3 regions of the Noviherbaspirillum album genome follow, and region 1 is predicted to be linked to each of the others. Evidence: predicted binding sites of a transcription regulator. Region 1 holds the regulator's gene; each other region holds the start of a gene.
The links. Region 1 encodes FNR, which switches genes on or off when oxygen is low (the NO sensors DNR and NnrR bind a similar motif). Its sites were predicted from a motif close to TTGATNNNNATCAA; they were not measured.
Positions count from the first base shown of each region.

Region 2: a site for FNR is predicted at 2,796-2,809, ahead of RY831_RS05470 (universal stress protein). Genes of this name have one in related genera too.
Region 3: a site for FNR is predicted at 1,853-1,866, ahead of RY831_RS01850 (CsgE family curli-type amyloid fiber assembly protein). Genes of this name have one in related genera too.

Region 1 covers NZ_JAWIIV010000006.1:80,612-87,825, reverse strand. Annotated here, with positions in the region: gene ccoO (cytochrome-c oxidase, cbb3-type subunit II) at 1-564, shown strand, start outside; gene RY831_RS09340 (cbb3-type cytochrome oxidase subunit 3) at 567-749, shown strand; gene ccoP (cytochrome-c oxidase, cbb3-type subunit III) at 742-1,674, shown strand; gene ccoG (cytochrome c oxidase accessory protein CcoG) at 1,772-3,166, shown strand; gene RY831_RS09325 (FixH family protein) at 3,213-3,749, shown strand; gene RY831_RS09320 (hypothetical protein) at 3,994-4,239, shown strand; gene fnr (fumarate/nitrate reduction transcriptional regulator Fnr) at 4,267-5,028, opposite strand; gene RY831_RS09310 (hypothetical protein) at 5,489-5,866, shown strand; gene RY831_RS09305 (hypothetical protein) at 5,992-6,468, opposite strand; gene RY831_RS09300 (alpha-ketoacid dehydrogenase subunit beta) at 6,507-7,214, opposite strand, start outside.
Region 2 covers NZ_JAWIIV010000003.1:123,715-130,928, reverse strand. Annotated here, with positions in the region: gene RY831_RS05485 (bifunctional diguanylate cyclase/phosphodiesterase) at 1-1,099, shown strand, start outside; gene RY831_RS05480 (DUF938 domain-containing protein) at 1,104-1,700, opposite strand; gene RY831_RS05475 (Mut7-C RNAse domain-containing protein) at 1,797-2,576, opposite strand; gene RY831_RS05470 (universal stress protein) at 2,912-3,739, shown strand; gene RY831_RS05465 (methyl-accepting chemotaxis protein) at 3,687-5,360, opposite strand; gene RY831_RS05460 (hypothetical protein) at 5,699-6,037, opposite strand; gene RY831_RS05455 (hypothetical protein) at 6,892-7,214, shown strand, end outside.
Region 3 covers NZ_JAWIIV010000001.1:409,047-416,260, reverse strand. Annotated here, with positions in the region: gene RY831_RS01860 (curli assembly protein CsgF) at 1-21, opposite strand, end outside; gene RY831_RS01855 (helix-turn-helix transcriptional regulator) at 179-1,285, shown strand; gene RY831_RS01850 (CsgE family curli-type amyloid fiber assembly protein) at 1,287-1,796, opposite strand; gene RY831_RS01845 (hypothetical protein) at 2,171-2,632, opposite strand; gene RY831_RS01840 (MYG1 family protein) at 3,145-4,125, shown strand; gene RY831_RS01835 (STAS domain-containing protein) at 4,536-5,420, shown strand; gene RY831_RS01830 (STAS domain-containing protein) at 5,428-5,787, shown strand; gene RY831_RS01825 (anti-sigma regulatory factor) at 5,815-6,252, shown strand; gene RY831_RS01820 (ATP-binding protein) at 6,237-7,214, shown strand, end outside.

The DNA of each region.
Region 1 (7,214 bases):
CTGGTGGTTCTGGTGGTGAGCGTCGGCGGTCTGGTCGAGATCGTTCCGCTGTTCTTCCAGAAATCCACCACCGAACCGATCGCCGGACTCAAGCCGTATTCGGCGCTGCGCCTGGCCGGCCGCGACGTGTACGTGCGCGAAGGCTGCTACAACTGCCATTCGCAGATGATCCGTCCTTTCCGCGCCGAGACCGAGCGCTACGGCCATTACTCGGTCGCCTCCGAATTCGTCTACGACCACCCGTTCCAGTGGGGTTCCAAGCGCACCGGCCCCGACCTGGCCCGCGTAGGCGGCCGCTACAGCGATGAATGGCACCGCGTGCACCTGATGAATCCGCGCGACGTGGTGCCGGAATCGAACATGCCTTCCTACCCGTGGCTGGCCACAACCAAGCTGGATCCGCAGTCGGTGGCGCCGAAGATGGCGGCGCTTCGCAAGCTGGGCCATCCGTACAGCGACGAGGAAATCGCCAATGCGGCCAAGGAAGTGGAAGGCAAGACCGAACAGGATGCGCTGGTTGCCTATCTGCAGGGCCTCGGCATCCAGATCAAGGCAAAGAGGTAATCATGAATTTCGAACAACTTGTTTTCGATGCACGTACGCTGATTACGGTGCTCAGCTTCCTGAGCTTCATCGGCATCATCTGGTGGACTTACGGCGCGCATCGCGGCGCCGACTTTGACGCGGCGGCAGACCTGCCGTTTGCGGACGATAACGACATGGCCGCATCGGAGAAGCAACATGGCTGACTTTACTAGCGAATTCTGGAGCATCTATATCACGGTGCTCACCGTCCTCGGCATTGCCGGCTGCGCCATTCTGCTGTGGTCGCAGGCCAAGGTGAAGATCGTCGTCCGCGAGGGCGAGGAAGCCGAGACCACCGGCCACAGCTGGGACGACGGTCTGACCGAGTTGAACAACCCCATGCCGCGCTGGTGGATGTGGATGTTCTACCTGACTATCGTGTTCGGCGTGGCGTATCTCGTTCTCTATCCCGGCCTCGGCTCCTTCAAGGGCAAGCTGGGCTGGGAATCGGCCGGCGCCTACCAGGCCGAACTGCAGAAGGCGGATGCCGACTACGGCCCCATCTTCGCCAAGTACCAGCAGCAGGACCTGAAGACCGTCGCCGCCGATCCGCAGGCGCATGCCATCGGCGAACGCCTCTTCCTGACCTACTGCGCGCAGTGCCACGGTTCGGATGCCCGCGGCAGCAAGGGTTTCCCCAACCTGGCCGACAAGGACTGGCTGTACGGCGGCGAGCCGGACGTGATCAAGGCCACGATCATGCAAGGCCGCAACGGCGTCATGCCGCCGATGGGCGCCGCGCTCGGCTCGGACAAGGATGTGGAAAACGTCGCGCATTATGTCCTCAGCCTGTCGGGTGCGACTTCCGATCCGATCAAGGTGGCCTTCGGCAAGGACAAGTTCGCCGCCTGCGCAGCCTGCCATACCTCGGCCGGCACCGGCAATCCGGCGCTCGGCGCGCCCAACCTGGCCGACAAGGTCTGGCTGTACGGCGGCAGCGCTGAAACGGTCATGGAAACCATTCGCAAGGGCCGTGCCAACAGCATGCCGGCGTTCAATGACTTCCTCGGCGAGGGCAAGGTCCATCTGCTCGCAGCCTACGTATGGAGTCTGTCGAACGAAACCGCGATCGTCACCGCGAAGAAATGAAGCCGGGACCGGAGCGCAGGCTCCGGCCTAACCGGGAGTTTTCAAGTTGTTGAAATGCTGAGTCGTTGAATCGTTGAAAAGTCAAAGAGTTGAAACCATGGGCGAACCTGCAGTGAAGGTTTCGGTAATCAGGATGTACGAAGCCCGCCAGGAGATCTATCCTCGCGAAATCAAGGGCACGTATGCCAACTTGCGCTGGCTGTGCGTTTTCCTGACCCAGCTGGTGTTCTACGGCTTGCCCTGGATGTCATGGAATGGCAGGCAGGCGGTGCTGTTCGATCTGGCCGCCCGCAAGTTTTACCTGTTCGGCATCGTGCTGTGGCCGCAGGACTTCATCTACCTCGCGCTGCTGCTGATCGTCTGCGCCTACTCGCTATTCCTGTTCACGGCGGTCGCCGGACGGGTGTGGTGCGGCTACTCCTGCCCGCAGACGGTCTACACCGAGATCTTCATGTGGATAGAGCGCAAGATCGAAGGCAGCCGCAGTGCGCGCATGCGCCTCGACAAGCAGCCCTGGAGCGCTGAAAAAGTCGCGCGCAAATCGGCCAAGCACCTTGCCTGGGGGTTGGTTGCGCTGTGGACCGGCTTCACCTTCGTCAGCTATTTCACCCCGGCGCACACCTTGGGCAGCGAAGTCCTGACGATGACGCTGGGCCCCTGGGAAAGCTTCTGGATCCTGTTCTACGGTTTCGCCACCTATGGCAACGCCGGCTGGATGCGCGAACAGGTCTGCAAGTACATGTGCCCGTATGCTCGCTTCCAGAGCTCGATGTTCGATCGCGACACGCTGATCGTCACCTATGACCAGAAGCGCGGCGAACCGCGCGGCGCGCGCGGGCGGCATGTGAACAAGGCGGCGCTCGGCGACTGCATCGACTGCTCGATGTGCGTGCAGGTTTGTCCGACCGGCATCGATATCCGCAATGGCCTGCAGTCGGATTGCATCGGCTGCGCCGCCTGCGTCGACGCCTGCAACATGGTGATGGACAAAACCGGCGCGCCGCGCGGACTGATCCGCTATGCGACCGAGAACGCGATGGAGAAGGGCCTGGGCAGCGCGGACATCCGCAAGCGAGTCCTGCGCCCGCGCGTGCTGATCTACAGTGCGATCCTGATGCTGATCGTCGGGATGTCGTTCGCATCGCTGATCGGGCGCGACCTGGTCAAGCTGGACGTGATTCGCGACCGCGGCTCGATGGGCCGCGAAGTGGAGGACGGCATGATCGAAAACGTCTACCGCCTGCAGATCATGAATACCGACGAACGGCCGCACCGTTACCGGATTTCGGTCAAGGGCATCGACAGCATCGCGCTGGCGACGGAAGACGAAGTCTTGCTCGAGCCTACCGCTTCCCGCGCCGTGCCGGTCCGGGTGCGCATCGCCCACGGCAAGGGTGAAAAGGGATCGAACAAGATCTGGTTCGAACTGAAGGCGGAAGACGATGAACGGCTGCGGGTCGAGGAACAAGCGGTTTTCATCGTGCCCCGTTAAATACGAACCGGCCAACGCAATCAACGAATCAATGAAGGAGTGCATCATGCAATCGACAAATTCTCGCCGCGCCGCATCCAAGGTGTCCTCGGCACCTTGGTACGCCCATCGCTGGCCGTGGCTGCTGATGCTCGGCCCGATCATCGTGGTGATCGCCGGCATCCATACCACCTGGATTGCATTCACCCGGCAGGATGCGCTGGTGGTGGACGACTATTACAAGCAAGGCAAGGCCATCAACCAGGACTTGAGCCGGGACCGGGTCGCCGCCAGCATGAAGCTGCGGGCCTCGATCCGCTATGACGCTTCCTCGGGCCGGCTGCTCGGAAACGTGCGCAGCCTCGGCCAGCCCGTCGGAAGCTCGCTGACCATCAAGCTGGTGCATTCGACCCAGCCCCAGAAAGACGTTGTGCTGCAGGTGCAGCCGGATGCGGAAGGCAGCTTCGCCGTTGCGCTGCCGATGCTTGACCGCGCACGCTGGCAGGTATCGATGGAAGGTGCGGGCCGCAACTGGCGACTGCACGACGTCTGGGACTGGCCGGTGCAGCGCTCGGTCGAGCTGAGCGCCGACCGGACGGATTGATCATTCGGAAGTAGCGGGGCGAAATCTGGCGCCACCTCGCATAGCTGGCATAGCTGGCGGTGCCGGGAGGGGCAAGGAGTGCTGGAAGGCAGGCATGGGGCCATTCCCGATTTTGCGAGCGGTTTTCACGTGAATTCCCGTATTCGGGAATTCACGTATCACGCAAGGCTGCCAGAGCGAATCCGCTTTAATGGAAAACAATGCCTGTCCGTCGTTCATGGACAGGCAAGATGAGGAGGTGACAATGGCAAGACTGATCATGGCAGTCCTGTGGCCGTCGTTTCTGGTCGCTATTGTGGCCGAAGGTTTTTTCTTTTCACTATTCGACCCCCGCGACATCGCGATCGGCGGCGCGCATGTCGAATTGAATCCGCTCGGCGTCTACAGCCTGGGATTCTTCTGTTTCTGGGGATTCTGCAGCCTGGCAAGCATGCTGACTTGCTATCTGCTCAACGTGCCCGACGATAAAGGGCGGCGCGTTCCGCTGTAACCGTCCGGAAGGAGCCGGCGGCGCGTTTCAGGCGCAGGTCTGGGTGCCTGCGGCGACCGCCTTGAGCGTTACCGGTTCGAGCAATTCGAGGTCGCGGTTGCTGACCTTGATCCAGCCGCGCTTCTTGAATTTCGAGAGCAGGCGGCTGATGCTTTCAATCGTCAGCCCCAGGTAGTTGCCAATTTCCTCACGCGTCATGCGCAGCTGGAAGCTGGTCGAGGAGTAGCCCCGGATCGAATAGCGAGACGACAGGTTGGTCAGGAAAGCGGCGAAGCGCTGTTCGGCGCGCATGTTGCCAAGCAGGAGCATGACACTTTGCTCGCGCGTGATTTCCTGGCTCATCATCCGGTGGAAGTGGTGCAGCAGCTGCGGCATTTCCCCGAACAGGCCTTCCAGCCGCGAAAACGGGATTTCGCAAACCTCGCTGTCTTCCAGCGCGATCGCGTCGCAGTGATGACGTTCCGTGCTGATCGCATCCATGCCGAGCAGTTCGCCAGCCATCTGGAAGCCGGTCACCTGCTGGTCGCCGCTTGGGTTGACCTGGTGCGTCTTGAAGTGACCGAGACGGATCGCATACAGATTGGTGAACGGATCGCCGACGCGGTACAGGTGGCTGTCACGGGCGATCTTGCGGCGGCGGCCTATGATCTGGTCGAGACGGTCCATATCCTTTTCCTCGAGGCCCATCGGCAGGCAGATCTGATGCATGCTGCAAGCGGAGCAGCGTGCGCTGATTTCACGCGAACGGGATGTGGCGGGCTGGCGGACGAGGGCTTGTGCTTGTGTCATGACGGCGTTTCCTTGGAGTCTGGCAGCGGCATCGGATTTTCATCGCGGCTGCCGGTCGGTTTTGCAGTCATGTAGCAAGGGGTGTGCCAACGCTCGCGTCAACTGAAAAATATTAAAGCATTCCTCGCGCCGCAGGAGGGTTTGCCAGCGTTTGCCGGCGTTTGCCTATCCTTGGCGCTTCCGGCAGTCGCCTGGCCAACTCCTCATGTATTCCCGGTTGCGGGAATGATCTGTGCGAGCCCGGATGCTTCTTTCGCTGCTCCGTAAAATAAATCCGAACTGGAACGATCGGCAAAACACTTACTAGTGTGGCGCGCATGAACACCTTGTTATTCGCAGACGGGATGCTGGCTCCGGATCGGGTTCCAAATCCTGGATGAACCGAACTGACAAGGTGGTTCGGCATAACACCTATTAGCAGCAGACGTTGATCAATCCGAATTAATCAAGGAGAAAAGAAATGGCTTTACCAGTGCTCGGACTCGCAGGGATTACACGCGCGGGATTGGCCGCCGCTCCACAGGCAAGCGCCTTCGTGAAAAAGAATGGCGGAGAAATTGCGGACCTTACGGCCAACTTCTTCAAGAAAGATCACAACAAGGACAACCTCACCGGGAAAAACGGGGATAAGGGTTTGGTCAATGGTTTCAAAGACCTGATGAAGGACTTGGGACAGGGTAAGACGGATGCGCTTCTTAATATTCTGAAAAACGGCATGGGAATGGAGGACGAGGCGTTCAGCGCCTTTTCCAAACTATTCAAACAGGGCAATTTTTCAGGTATTCCCGCCAACGAGCTGTTCTCGGCGGGCAATTTCCTTTACAACATGGTTTCGTAGGCCCGCTCGCCGGCCTGTCGTTACAGGCCGTTTTTCGGGTCTTGGTTGCAGGCCATTGGCAGTCATGTGCGCGCATGACTTTCCGCGAAGAGTAGCCAATGCCGAACGCCAGGCGTGTCAGCTGATCAGCGAGCCTTCAGATTGAGGAAAAGGTTCGCTGCGAAAACCAGGATGCCGAGCGCAGCCACGATCTCCGATGCGGCCAGCACCGGCACCAGGGCCGCCGTCCCGGTGACGACCATGCCTAGGGCAACCGCCATGACAGGCAGCGAGAGATTGGCGAGCCAGAAATGCAGTCGCGCCAGCTTGCTCTGGCCTGCGGCCGGGAACACGCTGTAGATCAGCCCGGCCAGGGCCATGGTCGCCCAGCCGAGCAGGTTGACGTGCGCATGGACGGGCCGCATCGTGAAGTCGCGGCTGGCGCCCATCATGATGCCCATGCCGACGCCGATGATCAGGTATACGACAGCCAGCTTGAGCCAGATGATGCCGACCGCCGAGAAGGGCGGCGCGCTGGCGCGATCGCCGCCGTTACCATCGTCGCCGCGCCTGGCGGAATCGATGCGGTCATTGGAGACAGTAAGGGACGCTGTGGTGTTCATGATGTTTCCTTCCGGGGTATTGGGAATGGTGGAGATATTCAGACTGTGAGTGCTGCCGAATCGGTCAGATGCAGGGGGCCGAGGCGGTCGCGCCCGGCCAGCCTGCGCGCGGCATCCGCAATGGCTCCCGGCTGCGGCAGGAAAGCCTGTTCCAGCGGATAGCTCGACGCTGCCGGAGCATCCGGACCGGTCAGGCGCACGATCGGCGCCTTGAGCGCATCGAAGGCCTGTTCCGAGACGATGGCGCTGATTTCGGCGCCGACGCCGCACATGCGGCTGGCTTCATGCACGACCAGCAGGCGGCCCGTCCTGCGCACCGAACGCAGGATGGCTTCCTCGTCCAGCGGCTTGAGGCTGCGCAGGTCGATCACTTCCGCCGAGATGCCCTCTGCCGCCAGTGCCTCTGCTGCCTGGAGGCAGCTGCCGACCATCTTGGCATAGGACACGATGGTGACATCGCTGCCTACGCGCGCGACGGCGGCCTTGCCCAGGGGGATGACATGCTCGTTCTCCGGCACATCGCCCGGCACGTAGCCGAGCGCGAGGTCGATGAAGAACAATACCGGATTGTCGTCACGGATCGCCGCCTTGAGCAGTCCCTTGAAATCGGCGGCATTGGACGGCATCACCACTTTCAGGCCCGGGCTGTGAACGAACCAGGCTTCGAGGTTGTGGTTATGCTGCGCGCCGACGGTCCAGCCGGCGCCGGTCATGGCCATCACCACCATCGGGAATTCGAACTGGCC
Region 2 (7,214 bases), on a different contig from region 1:
GAACATCCTGCGTGAATCCGATACCGTGGCGCGGCTCGGCGGCGATGAGTTCGTCGTGCTGGTGGAGAATGTCGACGAGCCGCATCGCGGCAATGTGATCGCGGAAAAGATTCTCTCCGCTTTTCGCCCTCCGCTCGTTATCGGCAACGAGACGCTGGTCATGAGCACCAGCATCGGCATCAGCAGCTATCCCAGCGACGGCACCGACGTGGAGACGCTGCTCAAGCACGCCGACACCGCGATGTACCAGGCCAAGCAGGTGGGACGCAACAACTATCGCTATTACTCGCCTGAGATGAACCGGCATGCGGAAGAAAGGATCGCGATGGAAACCGCGCTCAGCCGGGCCATCGAGAACAACGAGCTTTTCATCCTCTACCAGCCGAAGATGGATGTGATGAGCAACCGCATCAGCGGCATGGAGGCGCTGCTGCGCTGGAATCACCCGGTGTTCGGCGCGGTGCCCCCGCAGCGCTTCATCCGCTTGGCCGAAGAAGTGGGCCTGATCCATTCCATCGGCTACTGGGCGATCCGCAACGCATGCCGGCAGAACCGCGAATGGCAGAGGATCAATCCGGCACGGATGAAAGTGGCGGTCAATCTGTCGGCACGCCAGCTCGGCGACGACAAGCTGATCGACAACATCACCAATATCCTTGCCGAAACCATGCTGGAGGCCCGCTACCTCGAACTCGAAATAGCGGAAAGCGCCGTCATGGCAGACCCGGACAAGGCCATCGCGGTGCTCAACGCGCTGCGCGACATCGGCGTCAGCGTGGCCATCGACGACTTCGGCGCCGGCTATTCGTCATTGGCCTATCTGAAGCAGTTCCCGATCCGTGCCGTGAAGATAGACCAGTCTTTCGTGCAGGGCGTGCCTTTCAGCCGCAGCGATGCGGCAATCACCAAGGCCATCATCAACCTCGCGCACAGCCTCGAATGCAGCGTGATCGCGGAAGGCGCGGAAACCCAGCAGCAGTTCGACTTCCTGCGCGACAACGATTGCGACAGCGTGCAGGGCTTCTTCTTCAGCGAGCCGGTATCGGCCGAACATTTCACCGACCTGCTGCGCGTGCAGGCGAACCTGCACATTCACTGAAGCATCAGGCGGTTTTGATCCAGACGAGCAGGCGGTTGTTGGCCGGCATCGCATGGTCGGCCGCCAATTCCAGGCCATGTCCGCGCGCCAGTGCATCCATCGCCTCGAAGTCGCGCAGGCCCATGTGCGCGGCACGTTCCCTCAGCGAGGCATCGAACCGGGCATTGCTGTCGCTGGTGAAGCGTCCGCCGTAGTTGAAGGGCCCGTAGATGCAGACGGCCCCGCCGGGCCGCAGCACGCGCGCGATGCCGGCAAACATTGCCACCACCTCATCCCACGCCATGATGTGGCAGGTATTGGCGGTGAATACCGCGTCGAAGGATTGCTGCGGCCAGGGGCCGGCGGCGGTATCGAGCGCGATCGGCGGCAGTACGTTGGACAGGCCGGCCTCGGCAATCCACGCCTGTATGCTCGGATGGTTCTGCGGAAGGTCGCTGGTCTGCCAGCTCAGGTGCGGCAACGCGGCACCGAAGTAGACCGCATGCTGACCAGTGCCGCTGCCGATTTCCAGCACGCGGCCGGCATTGGCAAGCACGCCGCGCAATATCTGGAGGATGGGATCGCGGTTGCGTTCGCAGGCGGTGGAGTAGAGTTTGTTCATGCGCGGGAGGATATGGATTGCCGATGCCGCGTTATAGCAGAAAAATGCAGGATGCTCTTCCTTCATGCAACTCTTGCCCGCGGGGGGGTGCCGCATTTATTTGCGCACGGATCCGTCTTCCTGCCCGGCGACGCTTTCCTCGCCGAGCATCCGGGCCACGCGCTGGCGCATCCTGGCGACGTGCGAACCTTCCCAGTAGACCTGCGCGCAGCCCTGGCACTCATAGAAGCGGTCATATGCCTTTCGACTGTGGTCGGGAACGCGTTCCTGCACATCGGACTTCGGTACGCTTTGCAGCAGGCCGTTGCAGTTGAGGCAGCGGCTGAAGGCATTGACCGCGGCCGCCAGCCGGAAACGGCTCAGCACTTCGGCCATCTGCAAATCGCAAGCCACCGAGTGCAGGTAACAGCCGCGCACGATTTCCTTTCGTATCAGCAAGTCGCGGTCACGCGTGAGCACGATCCTGTCTTCGCTGGCGGCTATGCGCGCCACTTCGGCATCACTGTAATCGTTGCGGTAGAGCACATCGAAACCGAGCATGCGCAGGTTGCGCGCCAGTTGGCCCAGGTGCGCATCCGCGATGAACCTGTCGACGCCCTGCGGCGCCGGGCGCAGCCTTGTTAAAGGCGTCACATCGATGTCGTGAAACGACGGATAGACACTCACCCGTTCGCCATCCTGCAGCCTGTGCGAGAAATCCACCGACACGCCATCCACCAGGATGAGCTCGACCTCGGTATGGGGAACCCCGAGCGCCTCGATCATGTGCTTGACGCTCGCATCGCGCGAACAGACGTGGCTGAAACACTGCTGGCGCTGCCAGGGCGCAAGAAAATTATTCAGCTCGGCATAGAAGCGGAAATAGGCGACGGTCACCGGCGGCTCATTCCGCGGCCGGCAGCGCCGTCAGGCTGGGAAGGCTTGGATTGCCTGTGTGCAAGGCAATGGCGAAAGGCGTGCTGAATGCGAAGGCTGCAAAGCTTGGACAAGCGCATGGGAACTCCATTGGCGGCGCAATACTTCTCATTCTATGGTGGGTGCTCCTGAAATCAAGCCGGCTTTTGCGCCGTTCCGGGCGCGGCCATCGACGAGGCCTTGATGCGTCTCAAACCGCACCGATTCGGCATGCTACGCCCCGATGGTTTGACGCTAAGGTGGCGGCATCGAGAGCAAGCCGCGTTGCCGTTCGTGCCACGGCAAACGATGAAGCCATGTCTTACAAAACCATCCTGGTGCATGTCGATGAATCCGCCTCGGCTGGTGAGCGCATCAAGATTGCCGCCGCAGTCGCCATGACGGAACAGGCACACCTGATCGGCACCGCGACCACCGGTGCATCGCGTTACCTGGTGCAGGCCCGCATGCTGGCCGAACTCGACCCCAACCTGCGTACCCATCTTGATTTCCTGCGTCACCGCGCTCGGCAGGGTCTTGAGGATTTCGAATCCAGCGTGCAGAAGCTGGGGCTGTCCTCGTACGAGAAGCGGCTGGTCGACGATGAGGCCGGCGGCGGCATTTGCCTGCAATCACGCTATGCCGACCTGGTGGTGATCGGACAAAACGACCCGGAGGAGCGATCACCGGTCGTCATGCCGGATTTCGCCCAGTTCGTGGTACTGAATTCGGCCCGGCCGGTATTGGTGGTGCCGCATACCGGCCGCTTCGACAATATCGGCACGCGCGTGCTGATCGCCTGGGATGCCGGCATGGAAGCGGCTCGCGCCGTTGCCTCCGCGCTTCCCCTGCTGCGGCGCGCCCAGCATGTAGAGGTCGTCAGCTTCGATGCGCGCAGCCAGTCAATGTCGCCGGGCCGCGACCTCGCGCAATACCTGGCACGCCATGGAATACATGCGGAAGTCTTGCAGCGGCAGCCGGAGGGCGCCGTAGGCGAGGCGCTGATCGGCCTTGCCGACACCCGCGGTTCCGACCTGCTGCTGATGGGCGCTTACGGCCACATGCGGTTCCGCGAACTGATGCTGGGCGCGGTCACGCGCGCGGTGCTGGAAGCGACACGCGTACCGGTGCTGATGTCGGCATGACGATGGCGGCCTGCGGCAGGCTGGATTCAAGGCCAAGGAACCGGCCCTGGGAGTGCTCCTGCTCATGGTCGCCTGCCAGCTTGAAGATGCCGACCACCCGGGTCAGGCTGACGGCCTGATCCTGCAGCGACGCCGCTGCTGCCGCCGCTTCCTCGACCAGGGCGGCATTCTGCTGCGTTACTTCGTCCATCTGATTGACAGCCTGGTTGACCTGCTGGATGCCGTCGGTCTGTTCCTTGCTCGCCACCGAAATCTCGCCCATGATGTCGGTGACGCGGCGCACGCTCTGCACGATTTCCTGCATGGTGGCGCCGGCTTCATCGACCAGCCGCGCGCCTGCATCCACTTTTTCCACCGAATCGTCGATCAGCGTCTTGATTTCCTTGGCGGCGGCGGCCGAACGCTGGGCAAGCTGCCTCACTTCGGTGGCCACCACGGCGAAGCCCCTGCCCTGTTCGCCAGCCCGCGCGGCTTCCACGGCGGCATTGAGCGCAAGAATATTGGTCTGGAACGCGATGCTGTCGATGACGCCGATGATGTCGACGATGCGCCGTGCGGAGGTATTGATGGAACCCATGGTTTCGACCACCTGCATCACCACCGTGCCGCCTCTCACCGCCACTTCGGATGCCGACAGTGCCAGGCGGTTGGCCTGCTCGGCGCTGTCCGCATTCTGCTTCACCGTCGCGGTCAGCTCCTCCATCGACGACGCGGTCTCTTCCAGCGAGCTGGCCTGGCTCTCGGTACGCGCCGACAGATCCTGGTTGCCGGTGGCAATCTGGCCCGATGCGGTGGCAATGGTTTCCGTGCCGCTCCGGACTTCGCGGACGATGCCGACGAGGCTGGCATTCATGTCTTTCAGCGCCAGCAGCAGCTGACCGGTCTCGTCGCTGGTGTTGACGGTGATGTCATTGCTGAGATCGCCCGCGGCCACCCGCCGCGCGACATCGACTGCGGAAGCAAGCGGCCTTGCAATGGCATGCACCAGCCAGATGCAAATCACGGTGCCGAGCAGTACAGCAAGCAAGATGCCGGCCGCACACGAGATCTTGACCCAGTAGTGAATGCGCTGATTGCGTTCATAATCCAGCCGCGCTGCTTCCAGGTGATGCCGCATGAGCGCCGACACCGCCTCGTCGACCGGTGCGGCAAATCCTTCCAGTCCGCCATGCACGATGCGAGACGCGGTGGCGGCATCGCTGGCGCGCAGCGCGGTGATGGCCGGGTTCAGGCCCTGTTCCAGGAATCGCTTGCGGGCAGCTTCGAATCCTTCCATCAGCGCCGCTTCTTCGGGCGTCTGTCGCTCCTTCACGCCGAGCGACAGCGTCTTCCATGCCGCATCGATTTCGCCGATGCGCTTGCCGATCGCATCGAGCCGCCGTCCTGTTTCGGCCGGCTCGCCATCCAGGGCATCCGCCAGTTCGATCCGGTTCTTTTCCATCAGCCGGACAAGCTGGTCGAGCTGGCTGACCGGCAGCAGCCGATGCCGATAATTGTCTTCCAGGCCGGCATTGGCCAGCGACAGGCTGCCCAAGCCGATCACGCCTCCGGCGATGCACATGAGGGACAAGAAAGCGACGACGAAGATGAGGCGCGATTTGATGGTCAGGCTGGGTAGCATTGGAACGTCCCTCTATGGCTGATGAGCGTTTCCGGGACAAGCGGAAGACGTATCGCAGCATAGAGAGCGGCACTCGCAAAAACATTGATCTGGGTCAATTATTTCCGGAGGTGCAAGACTCGGCCCGGATTCATGTGGACCGTATCGGATGGAAATCTTAGAGGAGATGAAACGATGACGCCGGTCCTGGGACCGGCGCGTACACGTCGCCGCGAGCGAGGCGATAAGTCCAGCAATAACCAACAATCACAGCGGAGCCGAATCCCACATGAGGCTGCTGCCGCACTTTGCATCAGCCTGCGACATGCGCCACCGTGCAGATGCAAAGCTGGACCGGGTTAATGCATGCTGGCCTGGTTCTGCTGGGGCTGGGCGGGCGCGGCATCCGGTGCCGGTTTCGGCTTGCCCTGGGCATCGCTCAGGCGATACTTGGTACGGCGATCGCCCATCAGATCGCGCAGCTCGCGGATGCTCATGCCGGTGGTTTCATGCATGCGGATCAGCAGCGATGCGCCGATCGGCAGACGGCGGTGGCGAATCTTGCTGATGACCGGCGGCGCGACTTCAAGCATGCGCGAGAGCGCCGCATCGTTCTTGAGATTCATTTTTTCAAGCAGAGTATCCAGAAGGCGATTCGGATCGTAGCTTTCCTGTCCTGCCAACGCGTGTTCAGTCATGATGATGTGCTCCTGTGGTGACGTTGTAACCGATCGTACTCGGGTGTAACAAATGACAACTTGACACTGATTAAGTTTCCTACCACACCAGAAATTGTCTCCATTTTTTTCTTGAACTGCGGCAGCGCAAATAAGCGTCGATTAGCCTGCCCAGGCAACCATTCAAGAGGTATTGCAAGCGAGTTCCCCAGGCATGAGTCCCTGCCGGGGCATACGCTTCAACAACATGGACAACGGGAAAGTCCAGCAAGTTCTGCCTGTATTGTTTTCAACAATGCTTGGAACATTTACACGAGCAAATTGCCAAATGGGCTAGAGTCTTTCCCAAGCCATCCATGTTCTCATGCCCTCCCTGCCCCTGCCGGCAGTCCCGAGCATGCGATGAACCGTACAGGAGGCCCGTCCCATGGCGCAATGCCCTTTCAACACAGGGAAACATGCCGCCCTTCGTCGTAGCGAGCACCCCGGCGCCGCACGGCATGCATTGCATCTTCCTTCGCCATCGTTCCGATGGCCCGCGACTGGCTTGCTCTAGGCACAGGACTTGCACAGGCACTGCAGACACAAATGGCCCGATGGGCTTTCCCACTATCAATGACAAGGAGATTGTTATGAATTGGGATACGGTCACACAGAACACATGCCGGCACGCAGGCACTGGTTGCAGGCATACCGGCAGAGGGCGCGTCGACGAACCGCGTGCCTTATTCATCAAGAGCTACTGAATTTCACTCGCACGTCATGCGAAGCATGCATTGTGTCGCACAGCGTCCTTACGCGACTTCGATGAATGCGCGCTCAATGAGCATGACGCGCGGTACGGAATATGCAATGCGAACGGCGACGTCATCATCATGAATCAACCAGTGTTCATCAGCGAAGGCAAGCGGAGCGGAACCAGCGCCTGCGATGCCTTCCCCTTTCGCGACACTGGCCACACTGCATCGGCATGTGGCGACATCACCGCGCAGCAAGGAGAAACAGACGTGGAAACAGACACGCTTGAAACGACCGTCATCTGCATCTCGCCAGGCTTGAATGACACCTGGGACATATCCGAGAAAGGTGGCGAACAGCCTATCGCGTCATTTGATGAAAAGGAGGATGCCTATGCATATGCCAGCTATCTGAAGACCATTCAGCCGGGAGTCACGGTCCTGGTGGAAGACGACGAAGG
Region 3 (7,214 bases), on a different contig from region 1:
GAAATCGCCATTCTTTTTCATGGGATGCACCGTGCTGGTTAAGGACTCGATGGGTGCATCGTATTTAACTTGCGGTCGTCAGGCCATCCCCAGTTTGGGTGATTCGTTTGTTCTTAATCAAATCCGCCGGTATTCATTATGAAAATATGAATACCCCATTGGGAATAAGGAGAACTGCATGGCCGCGCTAAGCCATCCCCATCTCGTCGCCCGGCTGTACGAGGGTGTGAATGATGAAGCTGCATGGCATGAAGCGCTTGAAGGTTTCGCTGCATGCCTGCAATGCGATGCCGTATCGATAATGCAATTGCATAACGATACCCAGTTACTGACGGTTAAGGAAACCCATGGCTATGGAGCTGCACATCTCGAGACCCACTTGCAGGAGCACAGTGCAAGCGCATGCGCCATCGAGGCTGCGCGTCGATGCTGTTCGGTATGCCAGATGAAGAGCGGGACGGACCCCGCCTTCTATCCGCAATGCAGTACGTCGGAGATCGATGTACAGTTCACCAGCCACGGTGTAAAGCTGCGCTGGTTCCCGTTGTTCGCAAGCAGGCGCACCACGCATGTATTGGTGCTCGTCGAGGATCAGCACAGATCCCGGAACCCGGTTGCGTCCTGCGAACTTGCAGAGTTGCTTCGACCGCTTCCGCGAGCAGTCAGGCTTCGCGCGCGCCTGCGGTCACTGATACGGTCATCCTGCCTCGGCCAGAAAATCATTGACCGCTTCAATGTTCCCGTCATCGTCGTCAATCAGGCCGCCCGGCCGGTATATGCGAATGAAAGTGGACGGTCCTGGCTGCACGGACATACCGCCGATGAAAAGGATGCTGCTTTAAACGGCAATTCACATAAGGACAATCATGCCAGACACTTGGAAGGCTTCATCAAGGATCTCTGCGACGGCAGCGACGGCTCTCCCGGTTCGCTGCTGATCTCCGGCCACGGCGAGCACCCGGGTTCGCTGGTGATCGGAATCCCTCTTCCCGCTCACATGACCGATGACGAGGGCGCGCCCCTGGTCCTGCTGGTCGCACACCAGCGCTGCGCGCAGCAGGCATCGTGGATTCCGCTGGTGGCTTCCGCATTTTCGCTGTCGGCGGCCGAGCAGCGCCTGCTGGAACAGATGGTTCAGGTTGACACGCTGGATCATGCCGCCGACAACCTCGGTATCAGCAAGGAGACCACAAGGACGCATCTCAAATCCATCTTCGCCAAGACGGGAACCAAACGCCAGACCGGGCTCATCCGCATGGTGTCGAACATCGCTCAGATACATTAATTTAAAACTCGTCGGCGCCGAGGTCCGGATCCTTAAACAATAGTCGCTGAACCTCCAGATCGGAAATGGTCTGGTAGGAGTTGGCTGCAGCGATATCCGCTATCAAATTGATCTGCGCCCGCAAGGTGGGCAGTATGGTCTGGTAGACCCGTGTATTGTTGTGCTCTACCCAGACTTGGTTGCCCAGCCTTGCGGATGGGCGTTCGTGAATCGATACCGCGTAACGTTCATTCATCGGCTTCTCGCGCCAGAAGAAAGAGAAGGAGCGAAAGAAGTCTTGGCCCGCCACCGTGATGGTGTTGTCGATCACCACTCCGCCATATTGCTCCTGCAGGGTTTTCCGGGCTTCCGCTGGTGAAAGTTCGGGAGCCGGGGTCGGCGTTCCGGCGGCGCCTGCGGCATCCGGCTTCGGTGGAGGCGCAGCTTTCATTCCCTTTGTTTCTTGTGCTAAACAACCGAGCACACTGAACATTAAAACGAGAGCGAGCAGGCCGGACATCTCGGACTTCATGGGCTCCTCCTGATCTAGGAATGCTGCCACTTTCATCCGGTAGGGTATCTGCCGCCTTGATCCTAATCAAATTTGTCGACCCCATTGGGGTCTTGCTTCGAGAAAGCTGAGAGCAGCCGGGTATGCGGTTACCTTAAGTAAATCAAGCATCTTTCAAAGATGCATGATTTTTCGTAAATGAAATATCTTCAATCATGTATCTTAATTGAAGTGCATGGCCATAGTTTCTTTTAGGGAAACGGCGCGCCTCGAAAAATTTTATGTTCGCCCGCGTTGTGATTCACACGGTGTTGCCGTGAGGTCAGTGTTGAGTCGGCCTAATTAATAATCAGATTAAGAGGTATTAAATAGTCTGACCTTGCATTTTTAAGAAATCAATCTTTCGTTTTCCGTTTGACGCTCTTTTTTGCAGCAACCGAATTGTCTTCCCCCGAATCATGATGTTTCCTAGCCAGGCGCTGAACGAGTCGAACCGCGGATGGTTGTTCCATCATGATGATCAAGAGCCGGCGCACCGGCTCCGGCATTTCGCGGCAGTCCTGCTCGGACTTGGGTTTGCCGGGTACGTAGGGATAAAGCCATTTGTCCAGACCACGCTTCGAGACGCCGATCAGCTCGGCAAACTGTTCACGGTTCGGGGCAATCGACTCGAATGCCGCCATTGCCCTTTCCAGTAACTCTTTCTGCTGCTGAGCCTTTTGCAGCATCAAGCGGTCGCTGACGGAAATCGATGGCTTTTTCAGGCGCGGCTTTGCCGCTGGTGGTGCCGACGCCGAACTCTCCGCAGTTTTGCGCGTTCGTGTGCGTGTTGCCGGGACGGCAGGCTTGATAACCATGACAACTCACCTATTCCTTTCGATCCTGCACGCTTGTGACGGCAGGGCAATTAGTTCATGCGTCTTCCAGCGGGTAGCTGATAGACGGACGCTCGATCATTGTATGCACGGCGCACTCGTTGCTTGATGAACCGCGCAGCAGCGAGGAGCGGCGGGGCAACAGTGCCGCTGGCAGATTCCTGAGATTGCTCAACGACGCGAACACGCGTCGACGCTTCCTGATCATTAGTCACCGGCTGTTGTTGATCTGTGGTTAGTGGCTGGCTTGCAGGAAGCGATCTTGAATAAGTCTCTTCCGAGCTGGCTTGTTGAAATGCGCGGCGGCGGCGTGCGCTTCCCTGGCAAGGGATTCTAAATTAAAGGTCGTTTCGTGTGGAAATATTGTTCAACTTATATGTTTCAGTTTGTAAATTAACGTCGGAGCAGGAAAACGGGATGCCGGTCCCGAGCGAACCGCCTGTCATATCAACACTAGTGCATCTTGACGCCTGTTCCAGGGCCTCTTCTATAAAATGAATGCTCATTACATCAATTCATCGACCATGCTAATCGCCACCCACTCCGGAAAATTTCACGCCGACGACGTCTGGGCCGTCGCCGTCCTCGACCTGGTGTTCCCCAACTGCAATCTGGTCCGCACCCGCAACATGGACATCATTGCCGGCGCCGACTTCGCCGTCGATGTCGGCGGCGTATGGGATCCCAAGGCCGGCCGCTTCGATCATCATCAGAAAGGCTTTGCCGGCGCGAGGGAATCAGGCGTGGTCTATGCGAGCGCGGGACTGGTATGGAAAGAGCATGGGCCGCGCTGCGTGGCCCTCATTGCCCAGCGACATGCCTCTTACACGCTGTCGGAAGACAGCGCGCGCCAGATCGCTTATGCCATCGACGGCGACCTGGTGCAATATCTGGACATGGCCGATACCGGTGCAGCGAAGAATGCGCCGGGAAGCTACGGCCTCTCGGCCGTGATCTCCGGTTTCAATCCCAACTGGCTCGATGAGCAGGCAGCGCCCAGCGCGGCGGCGGCCGACGAACTGCGGCTGGCGCAATTTCGCAGGGCAATGGAATTCATCAGGGATATCCTGGTCAATGCGGTCAAATACCGTGTGAGCGGTTTGCTTGCGCTGGAGCAGGTACGCAGTGCCGAGCGCCTGGAGCAGGGACGCTTGCTGTTCATTAAGAACAGCGCGCTGCCATGGGTAACGGTGGTGCGCAATGAAATGCCGAATGTGCTGTTCGTCATCAGCCATAACATCGCCGAGCAGCGCTACATGCTGCACACTGTACCGGCGGCGGCGGACACCTTCGAAGCACGCAAGGATCTGCCGGCGTCTTGGGCCGGGTTGCAGGGCGCGGAGCTTGCGGCCGTGACTGGTGTGGAAGATGCCGGGTTCTGCCACAACAATCTCTTCATTGCCGCAGCGCGCAGCTACGAAGGCATATTGCGCATGGCTCGGCTGGCGCTCGACGAGCCTGTCCAGTCGGCGTGACCTGCCGGCCGCCAGCATCGAAATTGCCGCCTTGGCCTAGTGGTGCGTGTTAAAAATTTGTTGGTCAAATGCGGACGAAAATCGCGCCGATACTGCGTCAAAAATGCTCGCAAGGCCTCGGCCTTGCTACGCTTTTCTCCTTGTCTCGACACGATTTCGCCACATTTGCCTTCAACAAATTTCCAACTCACCCCACTAGGGCACCGGCTTCTTCGATATTTCTCAAAATCACTACGTACTTGATCATCGAATTTTTCGCTAGCTGATAGAATATCCGGTCGTCTGGCAGCTTGCCGCCGCAGTTGATTCAAGCGATGCATAAGGGAAATGCATGGGATGGTGTATTTCCTGGCGCGCTTATTACTGATCATAACAATAGCCACCATCCAGCCATTCATTTGGGAGAATCAATGAGTTCGATCACAACGGGACACTTGGCCAAAGTTCTGACCTCCAACAGCGAGCAGCTTCTGAACGGATGGGTCAACAGCATGCTCTCCCGCATGGTCAGGCGCGACAAGTCGTCAGAGAATGAAATGTTGCAGCAGGCGTCCCGTTTCCTTTCCCTGCTCGCCGCCGCGGTCTCCCAAGGGCAGAGCTATGACATCAATGCTCCCGCCTGGGGTGATGTCAAGGCGCTGCTTTCCGACATTTCGCTGACCCGCGTGCGCCAGGGCTTCTCGCCCATTGAAACCGCGACTTTCGTGTTCTCGCTCAAGGAGCCGCTGTTCGCGCTGCTGCGCACGGATTTGGCGGGCCAGCCTGAAGTGCTGGTCGAGGAAACGGCACAGACCGGCGCGCTGTTCGATCAGCTCGGCCTGTTTACCATTGCCGAATACCAGAAGGGCCGCGAGCAGGTCATCATGCGGCAGCAGCAGGAATTGCTGGAATTGTCGACCCCGGTGGTGCAATTGTGGAAGAACGTGCTGGCGCTGCCCCTGATCGGCACCCTCGACAGCGCGCGCACCCAGGTGGTGATGGAGAGCCTGCTGCAGAAGATCGTCGAAACCGGCGCCTCGATCGCGATCATCGACATCACCGGCGTGCCGACCGTCGACACCCTGGTGGCCCAGCATCTGCTCAAGACGGTCGCTGCCGCCCGCCTGATGGGCGCCGACTGCATCATCAGCGGCATCCGCCCGCAGATCGCCCAGACCATCGTGCACCTCGGCGTGAATCTGGAAGACGTGCTGACCAAGGCTACGCTGGCCGACGCCTTCGTCATTGCGCTCAAGCGCACCGGTGCCATCATCACGCATTCCGACTCCAACACCCCTAGCAACAGCAAGCAGTGAGGCCCTGATGGACCGTATTCCGATTTTACGGATGGGCCGGCTGCTGCTGGTGACCATCCAGGTCGACATGCACGACCGGCTGGCGATGACGCTCCAGGATGACCTGACGGCCAGGATCGTCAAGGATCGCGCCAACGGCGTGCTGATCGACATTTCCGCGCTCGACATCGTCGATTCCTTCATCGGCAGGATGATCAGCAACACGGCGGCGATGGCCAAGATTCTCGATGCCCGCACCGTGGTGGTCGGCATGCAGCCGGCCGTTGCCATCACCCTGGTCGAACTCGGACTGACGCTCGAGGGAGTGCGCACGGCACTCAACGTCGAACAGGGCATCCAATTGCTTCAGCGTTCCGACGAAGATTGAGGCCTGGCGGCCTCCTGGAACCGGAACATGCTCGGAAAGGCAGATGTGTTAAGTACAAAAGATGCTGAGGCAGTTGTCGTTCCCTTGCGCACGGACGAGGACGTGGTGCGTCTGCGTCAGGCGGTGCGGGAAGCGCTGATCGCGGTCGGCTTCAGCCTGATCGACCAGACCAAGATGGTCACCGCAGCCAGCGAACTGGCGCGTAATACGCTGCGCTACGGCGGCGGCGGGGAATCGCATATTGTCAAGCTTGCAAATGGAACGCGGCGCGGGCTTTCCCTCGCCTTCATCGATACCGGCCCGGGCATTCCCGACGTCGAGCTGGCGCTGAAGGACGGCTATACCACCGGCGGCGGCCTGGGCCTGGGCCTGAGCGGCGCCAAGCGGCTTTCCGATGAATTCGACCTGCAAACCGCCCCGGGACAGGGTACCACCGTGAGAATCACTAAATGGAAACCCTTCTAAGCTCCGGGGGACGGCAGGCCGTCTTCCCGATCGACGAAGCCAGCCAGATCGCGGCGGTGCGCCGCGGCGGATCCGATATTGCACGCAAGCAAGGGTTGGACGAAACCCTGACCGGCAAGGTGGCCATTGCCATCACCGAAGCGGCCACCAACATCCTCAAGCATGCCGGGCATGGCGAGATACTGCTGCGGCCGCTGACCGGCGGCGATGCCGCCGGAGTCGAGATCATCGCCCTGGACAAGGGCGCGGGCATCGTCAATCTCGGCCTCAACATGCAGGACGGGGTCTCCAGTTCCGGCACCTACGGCGTCGGGCTCGGCGCCATGCGCAGGATGGCGGACGAATTCGACATCTTTACCGGCGCCGGCCTCGGCACGGTGGTCTACATGGCCCTGTGGAACAGGCCGCAAGATGCGCAGGCCGGCACCTGGCAGGCGGGCAGCGTGTGCCTGCCGCTTGCCGGCGAAGAGGTTTGCGGCGATGCCTGGGTCATCGCCTCGGACCCGACCACGGCAACCGTCATGGTCGCCGACGGACTCGGGCACGGGGTGCAGGCCGCGCAGGCTTCGGAAGCGGCCATCGACTATCTTGCCGCTTACCCCGACGCCATGCCGGAAACCGCGCTCTGGGAAAGCCATGCCGCGCTGCGGGCGACGCGCGGCGCGGCGATCGCCGTGGCACGGATCGATACCCGGGCAGAAGAGCTGCGCTTTTGCGGCGTCGGCAATATTGCCGCGTCAGCCCAGCATGCCAGCGCCCGCCGCCAGCTGGTGTCGCACAACGGCATCGTCGGTAGCAATATGCGCAAGGTGCAGGAATTCTCCCTCGAGTGGCTGCCGGGCACCACCCTGATCATGCATTCTGACGGCCTCGGCACCCGCTGGCAGCTTGACCAGTATCCCGGCCTGGCGCTGGCCCATCCCGGCCTGATAGCAGCCGTGCTGTACCGCGACTTTGCGCGC